DNA from 3 places in the Pseudoalteromonas sp. SIMBA_162 genome. Region 3 is predicted to be linked to each of the others. Evidence: predicted binding sites of a transcription regulator. Region 3 holds the regulator's gene; each other region holds the start of a gene.
What was found. Region 3 encodes ArgR, which controls arginine synthesis, uptake and breakdown. Its sites were predicted from a motif close to ANTGAATANNTATTCANT; they were not measured.

Region 1: the regulator ArgR is predicted to act here: its motif matches at 1,491-1,508, upstream of gltB (glutamate synthase large subunit).
Region 2: the regulator ArgR is predicted to act here: its motif matches at 1,505-1,522, upstream of argC (N-acetyl-gamma-glutamyl-phosphate reductase).

Annotation. Positions count from the first base shown of each region.
Region 1 covers NZ_JAWJBQ010000005.1:144,977-148,266, reverse strand. The annotation lists gene R0J88_RS05495 (efflux RND transporter periplasmic adaptor subunit) at 1-734, opposite strand, end outside; gene gltB (glutamate synthase large subunit) at 1,610-3,290, shown strand, end outside.
Region 2 covers NZ_JAWJBQ010000003.1:194,192-197,481, reverse strand. The annotation lists gene panP (pyridoxal-dependent aspartate 1-decarboxylase PanP) at 1-249, shown strand, start outside; gene argE (acetylornithine deacetylase) at 303-1,448, opposite strand; gene argC (N-acetyl-gamma-glutamyl-phosphate reductase) at 1,670-2,680, shown strand; gene argB (acetylglutamate kinase) at 2,680-3,290, shown strand, end outside.
Region 3 covers NZ_JAWJBQ010000010.1:4,606-7,895, reverse strand. The annotation lists gene mdh (malate dehydrogenase) at 15-947, opposite strand; gene argR (transcriptional regulator ArgR) at 1,172-1,639, shown strand; gene R0J88_RS09145 (Dyp-type peroxidase) at 1,636-2,535, opposite strand; gene R0J88_RS09140 (ABC transporter ATP-binding protein) at 2,582-3,290, opposite strand, start outside.

The DNA of each region.
Region 1 (3,290 bases), on a different contig from region 3:
GTCACTGTGGCCCGAATTGACAGCTCATTTACTTTTCTATGTAATTCATCAACGATCAGCTGCTGACGCTCTACATCACTTTTAGCTGCTTGCAATTCAAATGCGAGTGTATCTTTAGCAAGTGCTACCTCTTGCTGTGCGTGTTTATAGGTAAGCTGTGCACGTGATAAGTCGTCTATTGCTTTTTCAAGGTCTATTTGGCTTATTAAATGCTTTTTAATTGATAGTTTTGCGCGGCGATCTTCTCTTTGTGCTGCGTTTAATTCTACACTTGCCATATCGAGTGTTTTTGTAAGGGTTAAAGTGTCTCTTCTTGATTGCAGGTTTTGCCTTTTAAGTTCACCCTCTAAGCGTTGTAATACGGATTGTTGTTGTTTTAATTCATTGGTAAGTTCAGGGCTATGAAGAACAGCAAGCTCGTCGCCTTTGGTAACTGTATCGCCAGCTTTAACGTGCAAGCTTACAAAGCCTTTCTCTGGGCTGTAGATATGTGGTGCATTGGCGGCAACAATTTTTCCACTTGCGGCTACATCGCGAATAAGCGTTTTAATTTCTACTTTTGCTATTTGCACCTTTTCTTGGCTAAATGATTTAGTTGCATCCGAGCCTGACATAACTCCATAAGTAGCAGCAATAATAATAAGTAACAACACAGCGATAATTAAAAGAAAACGCTTTTTACGGTTTGCGGGTGTTTTAACTTGTATGTCTTGAGCACTGGTATCTTTAATCATTATTCAACCCTAACTAAATGAATTTATATTTTTTTCAAACATGACATAAAGTAGTGCTGCAAAAATAGCGGCTAGTGGCGAGAGTAAAAATAAGCTTAAAGTGAACATAATTCTTCCAAATAATAATTACTAAATTACACTATACGATTAGCATGCCAGAATTTAACTTGTTGATATTAAATAACTTAGTAATTATTTTTTTAAAGCAATATGTCCGCGGACACTTTATGTGTCCGCTTCGGACACATAAAAAGCAATATATAAAGAGTAAATACTGCGTTGCGGGTATAAGAAAACCAATAACGTCGGCACCACAGTGAACTCAAAGTGTAAGTGTATTTTAAAGCTAAGCTACTCAGGCGATTAAATAGCGGGATGACATTTAAGCTTTGATTGGTTTTATTTTTCTATTTACGAATAATTAATCAAAGTAATGAGTGGTTAAATGACAGTTTTTAAGCTGAATGAAGCATAAGGAACATAATTCTACCTTTATTTATCCCTTTTATAATTCGTTAATGAAAAGGGGTAATATTATTTGCATAATCCCCACATTTTATAAATTCCTTTAATTGAATATTTATTCACTAATATTTAGGCTTACGTTTACGTAAACTGTGTTTTGATTTAGAGCTATTTTTACAAAATGTTAAACTTGACACCAGTGTCATGAAAAAATAACGATGAAAACACCGCTAAATGTTAATAAAAATGATAAAAAAGAAATCTTGCTATGAAGTGAGAAATATTCAAGAATGTGAATATGTATTCAAATTACTGTTGACTCTATTTGATATAGAGGCTAGTTTTGACCGGCTGTTAGCAAATCGTCGAGCAGTTCATTAACGCTAACAGTGAAGCAAGGGGAGGGGTCTATGTTATACGACTCGAAATTAGAGAAAGAAAATTGTGGCTTTGGCTTAATTGCCCAAGTTAATGGTCAGGCTAGTCACCGGCTTATTCGTACTGCTATTACTGGGTTGGATCGTATGCAACACCGTGGCGGTATTTCTGCTGATGGTAAAACAGGCGATGGCTGTGGTTTGCTTTTGCAAAAACCTGATAGTTTTTTCCGTGCTATTGCAAGTGAGCATAACTGGCACCTTGGTAAAAACTATGCAGTAGGCATGATCTTTTTAAATTCAGATCCTGTTTTAGCACAAGCTGCAAAGGAAATTCTTAGCGAAGAATTAGAAAAAGAAACGCTAAATATTTTAGGCTGGCGCGAAGTGCCTACCGACCCATCAATGCTAGGTCCAATTGCTGTGCAGCAATTACCGGGCTTTGAGCAAATTTTTGTAAGCGCACCTGAAGGTTGGCGTTCAAAAGATTTAGAACGTCGCTTATACGTAGCGCGCCGTCGTGCTGAAAAACGTTTAGCAGACGATGAATCATTTTACATTGCAAGTTTATCTGGATTAGTGACTATCTATAAAGGCCTTATGATGCCTGCAGATTTGCCTAATTTTTATTTAGACTTAGCTGACATTCGTATGACCAGCGCAATTTGTGTTTTTCATCAGCGCTTTTCAACAAACACACAGCCTCGTTGGCCACTTGCTCAACCTTTCCGCTATTTAGCGCACAATGGTGAAATTAACACCATTGAGGGTAACCGTCAGTGGGCTCGTGCTCGCTCGTATAAATTTTCGTCTCCACTTATTCCAGACTTACAAAGCGCAGCGCCGTTTGTTAATGAAACAGGCTCAGATTCGTCAAGCCTTGATAACATGCTAGAACTATTTTTAGCCGGTGGCATGGATTTATTCCGTGCTATGCGCATGCTGGTACCGCCTGCATGGCAAAAAAACCGCGCTATGGATGACGATTTACGTGCATTTTATGACTTTAACTCCATGCATATGGAACCATGGGACGGTCCTGCGGGGATTGTTATGTCAGATGGCCGTTTTGCAGCCTGTAATTTAGACCGAAATGGTCTTCGTCCTGCGCGTTATGTAATCACACAAGATGGTTTTATAACCCTTGCTTCTGAAGTCGGTATTTGGGATTACACCGCCGATGAAGTGGTTGAAAAAGGCCGAGTGGGCCCGGGTGAGCTTTTAGTAATTGATACCAAATTGGGGAAAATTTGGCATTCAGATGAAATAGATCAAGATTTAAAATCTCGCCATCCTTATAAGTCGTGGCTCGAAGAAAATGTTAAGCGCTTGACTCCCTTTGAAGAATTAAAAGAGCAAGATGCAGGCAATCGTTCATTTGACGATGAAACGTTAGCTAAATATCAAAAAATGTTTGGTTATACCAATGAAGAGTTGGATAGCGTTATTCGTGTAATGGGTGAAAACGGGCAAGAAGCAACAGGCTCAATGGGTGATGACACTCCGTTTGCTGTGTTAAGCGAAGGACATCGTTCACTATACGATTATTTCCGTCAAAAGTTTGCACAAGTCACTAACCCGCCAATTGATCCTCTTCGCGAAAATCATGTTATGTCTTTGGCTACGTGTATTGGTAGCGAACAAAATGTGTTTAACGAAACTACAGGCCACGCTAAGCGCTTGCAATTCGATACACCTATTTTAATGTATGCAG
Region 2 (3,290 bases), on a different contig from region 3:
ATTTTTGCCTCACTAAATCGTTTTACAGCCAGTATGCAAAAACGCCAGCGTGAGTCAGGTCGTTCGTTTGTGTCGCGTACACGTTTGACCCCAGCTCAATACGATAATCAACCTACGGTTGTGTTTAGGGTTGTACTGGCTAACCCGCTTACCTCGGGTGTGATTTTAAAAGAGATATTAGCTGAGCAAAAAGAGCTTGCTAAAACAGACCCTGTATTTAAAAAGTATTTAAGCAAATACATGAAATAGTAAATGCCGCATTTATAAAAAAGACGCTAACAAGCGTCTTTTTTATTGCTTAGTTAAAAGCAACAGGCTTTTATAATATTGCTAATGATGTGCTGTGAAGGCTTTATTTTTTCCATAGCTAAAAATTCGTCAGGTTGATGCGCTTGGTTAATTGAACCCGGCCCCATAACTATGGTTTCACAACCCAGTTGCTGAATAAAAGGTGCTTCTGTACAGTAATTAACAGCAATGGCTTTTTGGCCTGCTATTTTTTCTGCAAGTTGAACTAGCGCACTGTCGGTATGGCCTGTAAATGCCGGTATTGGGTCGTGCAGGTCAATTACACTCACTGAGTTAGGGTATTGTTCGTTAATCTCTTTTGTTGCATCTAGCAGCAGTGCTTGTAGCTCTTGCACGCTAAGCCCTGGCAATGGGCGCATATCGATATGCATTTCACAACAACCACATATTCTATTTGCGTTGTCACCACCATGAATATTACCTAAATTTAAAGTAGGATAAGGTATTTCAAAGTGGCTTAGTGAATACTTATTCTTTAATTGCTCTTTTAAGATCAGTAATTTTGAAGTCACTTTATGCATAACTTCAATGGCGTTTAGACCACGTTCGGGATCTGAGCTATGCCCTGAGCGTCCTACGACTCTTATAGCTGTACTCATATGGCCCTTGTGTGTAAATACCGGAGTCATATCAGTGGGTTCACCAATAATACAGCGTGCTGGCTTTAAGTTAGGATGTTTGCAAATTTGCTGTGCGCCTGCCATTGTTGTTTCTTCATCGGCGGTAGCAAGTATTAAAATAGGCTGTGTTTGTAGTCTTTCATCTAGTTCGCTTATAGCTTGTAATACGAAAGCAAAAAATCCTTTCATATCAATACTGCCTAGCCCATACAGTTTGTTGTCGAGTTCTGTTAATTTAAACGGATCATGATTCCAGCGGCTATCATCAAACGGCACTGTGTCGGTATGCCCAGCAAGCATTAAACCGCCATCGCCAATGCCACGTTTTGCTAATAAGTTATAACGCCCTTTTTTACCTTCAAGTTCTATTATTTCACAGGTAAAACCGAGCGTTTCACACCAGTGGGCAAGTAACTCGATAACGTTTTTATTACTCATGCATTCGCTGTCTTCAATTGCACTGATAGACGGGGCTGCAATTAATTGCTGGTACATAGAAATAAACGAAGGCAAAGACATAAAAAATTCCAAAATAACTATTCAATTTAATTGCATAACAATATAAAAGTATTTATTATGAATATCAATTCACTTTTTAAGCATAAATATATTAAGTAACACAATGAAGATAATGCGACGATAATCAAAATTCATTAACAAAAAAGACTTACTTAGCATCTAAGCTAGTGTAAGCGAACACATAAATAAGTAGTAATAGATTTTAAGATAGTGAGCAAATAATGAATGTAACGATTATTGGCGCAAGTGGTTACAGCGGCGCAGAACTAGCAAGCCTTATTGCTAAACACCCAAGTTTAACTTTATCAGGTTGTTATGTATCTGAAGGTAGCCTAGACAAAAATAAATTACTGAGTGATTTATACCCAGAACACTTAGGCTTACTTGATATTCCTTTACTTCCTCTTACTGACTCAGCGTTCAACGACATTAACGCGAATGCAGATTACATATGCTTGTGTACCGATCATAAAGTAAGTGTAGATTTAGCCCCGCAATTTTTAGCAATGGGTAAAAAGGTATTTGACTTGTCTGGTGGTTACCGCCTTGCAAGCAATGATGATTACGTTACTTATTACGGCTTTGAACATAAGCACCCTGAGCTATTAAATGAATCGGCATACGGTTTAGCTGAATGGAATAGCAACGAAATTGCAAATGCAAATTTAGTGGCTGTTGCGGGTTGTTACCCTACTGCGGCGCTGAATGCGCTAAAGCCACTTCAGCAAGCAGGTTTGTTAAGCGACGACAGAATTATTATTAATGCAGTGTCGGGTGTAACTGGCGCAGGGCGAAAAGCCAGTGTCGGTACTCATTTTTGTGAAGTATCGCTAGCGCCATATGGTTTATTTAATCATCGCCACGGACCAGAAATAGAGCAACACCTTGGTCATCAGGTTTTATTTACACCTCATTTAGGTAACTTTGCTCGCGGTATTTTAGAAACCATTTACGTGCAACTAAAACCTAATGTTACAAGTGAGCAAGTGGCTAAGGCCTTCAGCGTGCTTGAAAACGAGCCTTTAATCCGCTTATTAGGTAGTAAGATCCCGTCAATTAAGGGAGTTGCAAAGCAGCCTTATGTTGATATTGGTTGGCAGCAGCAAGGCTCTCAACTCATTGTTATGGCAGCCATTGATAATTTATTAAAAGGTGCTGCAGGGCAAGCCCTGCAGTGTATAAATTTATCAATGAATTTAGACCACACCACAGGCTTAAAAGGAGCGTTTTAATGGCTAAAAAAACGTGGGTTATAAAGCTTGGCGGCGCTGTACTCAATACTGAAAATGCTGCTCATGCGTTATTTGATGTGTTGTCTAATCAGCCAAGTCATAACTTTGTAATTGTGCATGGTGGCGGGGCATTAGTCGATACATGGTTAAAAGAAGCCGGTTTTGTTAGTGCTAAGCATCAAGGTTTACGTATTAGCCCGGCAGAACAAATGCCCCACATAGTTGGTGCACTTGCAGGCTGTGCAAACAAGCAGCTAATGGCTCAAGCTATTGCTGCTGGCCACAAACCTGTGGGTTTAAGCCTTTACGAAGCAGGCGTAACCGCATCGCAAAAGCTCAAAGCATTGTGTTTAGTAGGTAAGTGCGAAAGCAACAACGACTCTATTATTAACGATTTAATAAAAATTGGGCGCCTACCTATTGTTAGCTCTATAGGTTTTGATGAACAAGGACTTTGGTACAACGTTAATGCTGACGAGGCAGCAGCAGCTATCGCAAATAATTTAAATGCAGAACTTATTTTTATGACTGACGTAGAGGCCGTGCTTGACGCTAATAAGCAGCCGTTACATAACCTTGACACAAAACACATTGAGACTTTAATTGCAGA
Region 3 (3,290 bases):
GCTCATTCTGGCTATTACGCCATGAAATCAACACCTTCTTTGATGTCTTTTTTCAGTGTCTCAAGCATATCGTTCTTCGCTTTTTCTTCAAATGCGCTTAGCTCGCCGTAAGAAAGAATTTCTTCAACGCCGTTTTTACCTAAACGTACTGGGTGTGCAAAATACTCTGCATCACCATCTTCAACAGCAACGTATGCGTAATCTACAACATCTTCACCTTGTAGGCCTTTAACTAAAGACATACAAAAACGTGCTGCAGCAGCACCCATTGATAATGTAGCTGAACCACCACCTGCTTTAGCATTTACTACTTCAGTACCTGCATTTTGGATACGTGGAGTAAGTGCAGCAACTTCGTCTTCAGTGAAAGTTACGCCTTCAACTTGAGAAAGTAGAGGAAGAATAGTTGTGCCAGAGTGACCACCAATTACTGGTACTTTAACTGTAGCAACGTCTACGCCTTTAAGTTCAGCAACAAATGCTTCTGAACGAATCACGTCAAGCGTAGTAATACCAAATACACGGCTTGCATCGTATGTACCTGCTTTCTTGAACACTTCAGCAACAATCGGTACTGTGCCGTTTACTGGGTTAGTAATGATACCCACAAGTGCTTTAGGACAACTAGCTACAATGCCTTCAGCTAGTGTTTTAATGATACCGGCATTTACGTTAAATAAATCTGCACGATCCATACCTGGTTTACGTGGCATACCCGCTGGGATTAAAACAATATCAGCACCGTCAAGCGCTTTGTTTAAATCGTCTGCGCCAAAACCTGCTACTTTAACATCAGTTGGGATGTGTGATAGGTCAACAGCAACACCTGGTACAACTGGTGCAACATCGTAAAGTGATAATTCAGAACCAGCTGGTAAGCCTGTTTTTAATAGTAAAGACAATGCTTGACCGATACCGCCTGCAGCACCTAATACAGCAACTTTCATTGGAATTCTCCGTCATTTGAGGTAGGAAATACTTGTGGCCCTTAAGATAATGAAATTAGCGCCTAAAAACAAATTTATCGGGCCTATTTTGCGATATTTTCGACCATAGTTGTAAACTTTGGTGGTTTATCGCATCAAACTGTCAAGTTGACTAAACAACTGCTGCATAATTATTCATTTTTGTGTAGTATTTACAGCATAAATAACAATAATGAATAAAGACTATGCAACCTCAAGATAAACAAGAAGCATTGGTAAAAGCGTTTAAATCACTTTTAAAAGAAGAAAACTTTGGCTCTCAAGGCGAAATAGTTGATGCACTTAAAGAGCAAGGCTTTGACAATATAAGCCAAAGTAAAGTGTCACGCATGTTAAGTAAGTTTGGTGCTGTGCGTACCCGCAACGCTAAGCAAGAAATGGTTTACTGCCTACCCGCTGAAATGGGAGTGCCGACAGCTAAAAGCCCATTACGCCAGTTAGTCATTGATATTATGCATAATGAAATGATGATCATTATTCGCACCAGCCCAGGCGCTGCGCAGCTTATTGCCCGCTTACTTGACTCGTTAGGAAAGGCCGATGGTGTATTAGGTACTATTGCCGGAGACGATACTATATTTATTGCTCCAGCAAAAATTTCTGAAATAGATGTCACACTTGAACGTGTACGTATTTTGTTTGATACGGTTTAAATTTGCTTTAAAAACCCAACTGAGGGGGCAAAAAAAGCTGACCCCATATCGGCTTGAGTAAAATCAAGCCAATGATCGTAACACTCCCCCTCTCCTAAACGGCTATTTAATACAGCCTCAAATGCAGTACCAGTACTTGCGCAGCTTATGCATAACATACCTTGCTCATAAACATCGCCATAAGGCATGCTTTGATTCAACAAAAGGGGTTGCCCCTCTTCATCTTTTAATTCGCTACGCGTGGCATGACTGGTATTTAATGCTGGGGTTATAAGCGTATTATCAAGTCGTGTACGGCCCATAATTTGCTCTTGCTCACTGAGCGATAAGTGCTGCCAAACAGTTAAGTCGTGTTTATAGCGCTGAACATGAATATAACTTCCCTGATCTTCAAAACAACCAGGTTTATTAATTAAAGCAGTTGAACGCTTTTTTCTTCCGTGTGGCATATCACCACCATAAATAAAACCATTAAAATCTCGGCCATCTAAAAAACGAAAGTTACGTATTTGCTCCACCAGCTCTACATCAGGTGCAAAAAGCTTTAAAACTTGCAATGCAAATAAGTGGTTTACGTCTTCTCTGTCTGAACGCACCTGCACAAACAAGTCGCACGGCTGAACACTCATTTGGTGATCTGGATGATTTATATTAGGAAAGCTTTGCAACTCACTAGGAATATACTCAGGAAGAATATGAGGCCAATATTGGGCGCCAATGGCAACAACGCACGACAACATCGACTCTGAAAACTGATCATTAAACTCTTCTTCGATTGCGCTTACTTGTTTTAATTTAGCGCGCAATGATTCGTCTTGACCATCAAACACATTAAAAAATAAATGCAAACCATGCAGGTTTGCTTCAGCACAAATCCCAGATTGCGCTTGCGCCATTGTTATTCCTCAGTTTTACAGATATAAACACAGTGAATCACATTAACTATGATTCAAAAAAATTCACTGTGTGGGGTTTTATTTTTATTATAACCTGCTCATTGATTTCAAATGATTGGCCATATTGCGCTTCAACTTCAAGCGTTTGTTCGGCTATAACAACTTTATAAACATACGCAGAGCCAATAAAGCGACGACTTAATATTGTAGCCCGTTTACTGAGTTTGTCACTTTGACACTCTTGCACAAGTTCAATTTGGTGAGGTCGCACATATAACTCACCACTACATGGATGGCGGCTCGTTTGCGTATCTGACTCAACGGTGCCAAAAGGTGTTTTATATTCAGTAGCCGTTAATGCTTCTGCGGATAAGTATATGCCTTGACCTAGAAACTCTGCAACCACCTTTGACCTAGGAGCAGCAAAAAGCTGCTCTGGCGTGCCTTGTTGGGCAATATTACCGCGGTCCATAATGGCAAGCGTATCAGAAAAAGCAAAAGCTTCTTCTTTTGAATGGGTAACAAATACCGCTGATACTTGTTGCGCCTTAATAATACGGCGAATATCTGCAATTAATTCAAAACGAACTTGGGTATCTATATTTGAAAACGGCTCATCAAGAAGTAGTAAACTTGGTTTATAAGCCAATGCACGGGCAATCGCAACGCGTTGCTGCTGCCCACCAGAAAGCTGGTGAGGAAATCTATCTGCGCAACCAGACAAATGCACTAACTGAAGCATTTCATCCACACGC